One region of the Kribbella sp. NPDC003557 genome, then DNA from elsewhere that is predicted to be linked to it. Evidence: riboswitches for the same ligand, from Rfam matches in the RefSeq annotation. Region 1 holds a riboswitch; the other holds the start of a gene.
What was found. A riboswitch is a leader RNA that binds a small molecule or an ion and turns the genes downstream of it on or off. The one in region 1 is predicted to bind S-adenosylmethionine.
Positions count from the first base shown of each region.

Region 2: it holds a riboswitch for S-adenosylmethionine, as region 1 does, so the genes downstream of both, thrC (threonine synthase) here and ABZW60_RS23150 (aminotransferase class V-fold PLP-dependent enzyme) in region 1, are expected to answer to the same signal.

Region 1 is NZ_JBEXMY010000005.1:526,188-528,575, forward strand. It holds gene ABZW60_RS23140 (DUF4184 family protein) at 19-807, opposite strand; gene ABZW60_RS23145 (DinB family protein) at 839-1,354, opposite strand; SAM riboswitch class IV at 1,451-1,564, shown strand; gene ABZW60_RS23150 (aminotransferase class V-fold PLP-dependent enzyme) at 1,582-2,388, shown strand, end outside.
Region 2 is NZ_JBEXMY010000001.1:949,981-952,368, reverse strand. It holds gene ABZW60_RS04565 (DNA-3-methyladenine glycosylase 2 family protein) at 1-9, shown strand, start outside; gene ABZW60_RS04560 (cation:proton antiporter) at 32-1,258, shown strand; SAM riboswitch class I at 1,324-1,466, shown strand; gene thrC (threonine synthase) at 1,480-2,388, shown strand, end outside.

The sequences.
Region 1 (2,388 bases):
TAGCGTCACGACACAGCGTCACGAAACGCGCGTCCCCCGGCGCAACCGCTCCAGGTGCCACGCCACGACGTACGCCACCACGACGATCAAGCCGCCGGACACGAGCCCGGACAGCACCAGCCGCGCGGCAGTCTCACCAGCGAGTTCACCACCGGCCCGGCCCAGCTCCGTGACCGCACCGACGATGCCGAACACCACCAGCGCGCCCAGGACGACATGCCGGACCCAAGCAGGCACACCTGGCGTGGCTGCCGACGGTGACGTACGGCGATACCAGCGGTAGAGCCAGACCACGAGGAGGAGACAGCCGCCGACGGTGCTGACGTACTGGAGGATGCGGTTGACGTCCCACGCGCCCGTCACCTGTGCACGGAAGACATCCGGGAACTGGCGGACGAAGTAGCCGTCGTAGTGCGTGAAGGAGTCCCAGACCACGTGGGTCAACGCACCCGCGACAGCGGAAACGACCGTCCAGAGCAGGACGCGAGCATCGGTCAGACGCGGGCGGCCCGGTGCACCCAGGCGCGCAGCCAGCTGGGATGGAGCCAGGGCTGTCAAGGGCCGCCGCAGAACCAAGCTGAAGACGACCAGAAGCAGGAGCGCCAGCAGCGGGTCCAACCACAGGGCTGAGGTGAACTTGTGCGTGAGGGTCAGCGTGAAGTTCCCGTTGATCTGCGTCGCGAGCCTGTAGATCGGCCCGACGTACAGCAGGTCGGGAGCGACCGCACCGGCCACGAGAGCCGACACAACGAAGGGCCGCCTGATCATTGGGAGGACAGCCGCTGGGTGGGCGAGAGTGAACGGCACGGGCCGCAGCCTAAAAGCACATCAGGTCGTGTTACGCGCCCGTGGTCCCGTCGAGTTGCTCTCGTAAGAGGTCGGCGTGGCCGCAGTGCCGGCCGTACTCACCGATCAGGTGGATGTAGATCATCCGCAGCGTCGACTCGACGCCCTTGAACGTGAACCGCTCGTCCAGCGAGTGGCCGGCCGCCGCGTCGTCGGACAGCTTCCACTCGGCGATCAAGCCGTCGTACGCCGCCTGCGCGTCGGCCGCGTCGATCAGCTCGAAGTCGGCGTCCTTGCCGAGCTCCAACGGGAAGACCGGCTCGGCGGGAACCTCGGCGAAATGGATGCGGAACCAGATCCGCTCGACCTTGGTCAGGTGCCGGATCAGGCCGAGCAGTGACAGGTTGGAGGGCGGCGACGGCCGTTCGGCCAGCTGCTCGGCGGTCAGCCCCGCGCACTTGAACAGCAACGTGCTGCGATAGAACTGCAGATACCCCTGCAGCAGTTCGCGTTCCGGCGCGGTCAGCGAGCCGTCCGGCCGCTCGACCGCGGGCGCTCTCCAGGTCATCGACTTCCTTACCTCGTCCCACGATGTGTTCACTCATCTCATCACATGAGATAGCCACTGGCGGCAGCCGTATCCCGTTCGTTACCGTTCTCGGCAGGTCATGAGTGCCAGCGACAAGCCCCGGCTAGCTGGCCGGCAACCCTCCTCCGCGGTGGGGTGCCCCGGGTGAAGACCAGGCCGTGCGGATACCCCGCTCGGCAAGTGCGGACTTCCCTGGGAGCAGCAGCATGTCGATCCTGTCCATTCTCGAGCCGGCCAGTACGACGACCCCGCGGCCGGCGGTCACCCGGCAGGTCACCGGAACCATCCCCACCACCGTCGGCTCGGACCTGCTGGTCCCGCTCGCGGACGGCCGGGTCACCGACTACGCGAACTTCGACCACGGCGCGAGCGCCCCCTGTCTGGAGTCCGTCCGGGCCAGCGTCGAGGCCGCGCTGCCGTCGTACGCGTCGGTGCACCGCGGCAACGGCTACGCCTCGCGGATCACCACCCAGTGGTACGAGCGGGCCCGCGCCGAGGTGCACGCCTTCGTCGGCGCCCGCGACGACGACCAGGTGATCTTCACCCGGCAGACGACCGACGCGCTCAACCTGCTCGCCCACGCGGTGCCGGCGGATGCGACCGTCATCGTCTTCGAGTCCGAGCACCACGCCGCGCTCCTGCCCTGGCCGGCCGAGCGGACCGTTCGTCTCGAAGCGCCGTCCAGCCAGGCCGAGGCCGTCACCCGGGTCGCCGACGCGCTCCGGCAGGCACCCGAGGGTCCCCGTCTCGTCGTGATCACCGGCGCGTCCAACGTGACCGGCGAGATCTTCCCGATCGCCGAGATCGCCAAGGTGGCCAAGGCGCACGGCGCGCGGGTCTGTCTCGACGCGGCGCAGCTCGCTCCGCACCGCGCGGTCGACATCGCCGCGCTGGACGTCGACTGGGTCGCCCTGTCCGGTCACAAGCTCTACGCGCCGTACGGTGCCGGCGCGCTGATCGGCCGCTCCGACTGGCTCGACGCCGCCGACCCGTACCTGTACGGCGGCGGCGCG
Region 2 (2,388 bases), on a different contig from region 1:
CTGAGGTAGCGCTGGGCACAGGTGCCTGACGATGATCATCGACGGGGACGGCCTGTATCTCGTGGCAGGCCTGGCACTGCTGCTCGGGGCCGTGCTGCCGCGATTGCTGGCCCGGTACGCCGTTTCCGCGCCGATCGCGTTCCTCGGCGCGGGCCTGCTCCTCGGGCTCGCGGTCGACCGCGCCCACCTCAGCCCGATCGCCCAACCCACGCTGACGAAACACCTGGCGGCGCTGACCGTGATCGTCGCGTTGATGGGCGTCGGCCTGGCGATCGACCGGCCGCTCAGCCTGCTCACCTGGGCGGTCACCTGGCGGCTGCTGTTCGTTGCGATGCCGGCCGGGATCGCCGCGCTGACGGGCGTCGGGTGGCTGCTCGGCATCGCCCCGGCCACCGCGCTCCTGATCGCGGCCGTCCTGGCGCCGACGGATCCGGTGCTGGCGTCCGACGTCCAGGTGGAGGGGCCGACGACCGGCGAGGACGCCGAGCTCGACGAGGAGGACGAGGTGCGGTTCGCGCTCACGTCCGAGGCCGGGCTGAACGACGGGCTCGCCGCACCGTTCGTCTACCTGGCGGTGTTCGTCGCGACCAAGAGCCTCTCGCCGTGGCAGTGGATCGCCTGGGACGTGGTCGGGAAGTCCGTGATCGGGGTCGCGGTCGGGTTCGGCGCCGGCTGGTTGCTCGGGCGGATGACGTTCTCGGCGCCGTCCCGGAGCCTGCGGTTGTCGGAGTCGCGGGAGCCGGTGCTCGCGCTGGCGATGACTGTTGGTGTGTACGGGCTCACCCAGGTGCTGCACGGGTACGGCTTCATCGCGGTGTTCGTCGCGGCGCTCACGCTCCGGTCGGTGGAGAGCAAGCACGAGTTCCACGGGGAGCTGCACAACTTCATCGGTGAGCTCGAACACATCCTCACGTGGGGTGTCCTGCTCCTGCTCGGCGCCGCGGTCACCGCCGGGCTGCTGGAGCCGTTGACGCTCACCGGCGCCGCGCTCGGCGTACTGCTGGTGCTCGTGGTTCGGCCCGTGTTCGGGTGGTTGTCGCTCGCACGGTCGGGGCTGCGCCGGTCGGAGCGCTGGGCGACGGCGGCGTTCGGGGTGCGGGGCGTGTCGTCGGTGTACTACCTCGCGGCGGTCGGGGTGCACTTCCGGGACGAGCTGCCGTGGCTGTGGGCGACACTGGGGTTCACCGTGATCCTGAGCGTGGTCCTGCACGGCATCGCGGCGACGCCGGTGATGCGGTTCCTGGAGCGCCGGAGCTGAGATCTCGCGTCTCGGATGATGGGATCACAAGACACAATATGGACCCGATTGGGTAATCTCGGGGGAGCTCATCCAGAGGGACTGAGGGAAACGGCCCGTTGACGTCCCGGCAACCCTCCCCGTCGAGACCCCGTCCGGGGCCAGCTCGGCGAGGGAACGGTGCCAAATCCGTCCCGCGCCGAGATCCGGCTCCCGGGGAAGATGAGAGGGGAACCTCACTCATGAGCCTGACCGCCGCCACCCACACGATCCGTGAAGGTGCCTTCGGCAACGGTACGCACCTGAGCTGTCGCGCCTGTGGGGCGAAGTCGCCGCTCGGCCCGTTCTACGCCTGTATGGAGTGCTTCGGTCCGCTCGAGGTCGGATACGAGTACCCGACGATCACCCGCGAGCAGATCGAGGCCGGCCCGAAGAACATCTGGCGGTACCAGCCGCTGCTGCCGGTCCCCGTGGACGTGGCCGGCTTCCCGAACACCGAGCCCGGCTACACCCGGCTCGTCGACGCGCAGAACCTCGCCCGTGAGCTCGGCCTGCGCAAGCTGTGGGTGAAGGACGACTCGGGCAACCCGACGCACTCGTTCAAGGACCGTGTCGTCGCCTCCGCCCTGAGCGCCACCCGCGAGCTCGGCATGAAGGTCTTCGCCTGCCCGTCCACCGGCAACCTGGCCAACGCGGTCGCCGCGGCCGCCGCCCGGGCCGGTATCCGCTCGGTCGTGTTCATCCCCAAGGACCTCGAGCGCCCCAAGATCATCACCACCGCCGTGTACGGCGGGACGCTGGTCGCCGTCGACGGCAACTACGACGACGTCAACAAGCTCGCCTCCGAGATCGCCGGCGAGGAGGAGGGCTGGGCGTTCGTGAACGTGAACGTCCGCCCGTACTACTCCGAGGGCTCCAAGACGCTGGCCTTCGAGATCGCCGAGCAGCTCGGCTGGCGGCTGCCGCAGCAGATCGTCGTCCCGGTCGCGTCCGGGTCCCAGCTGACCAAGATCGACAAGGGCTTCACCGAGCTCGGCAAGCTGGGTCTCGTCGACGCCACCGACTACAAGGTGTACGGCGCGCAGGCGACCGGCTGCTCGCCCGTCGCGCAGGCTTTCCGTGACGGCCACGACGTGGTCAAGCCGGTGCGC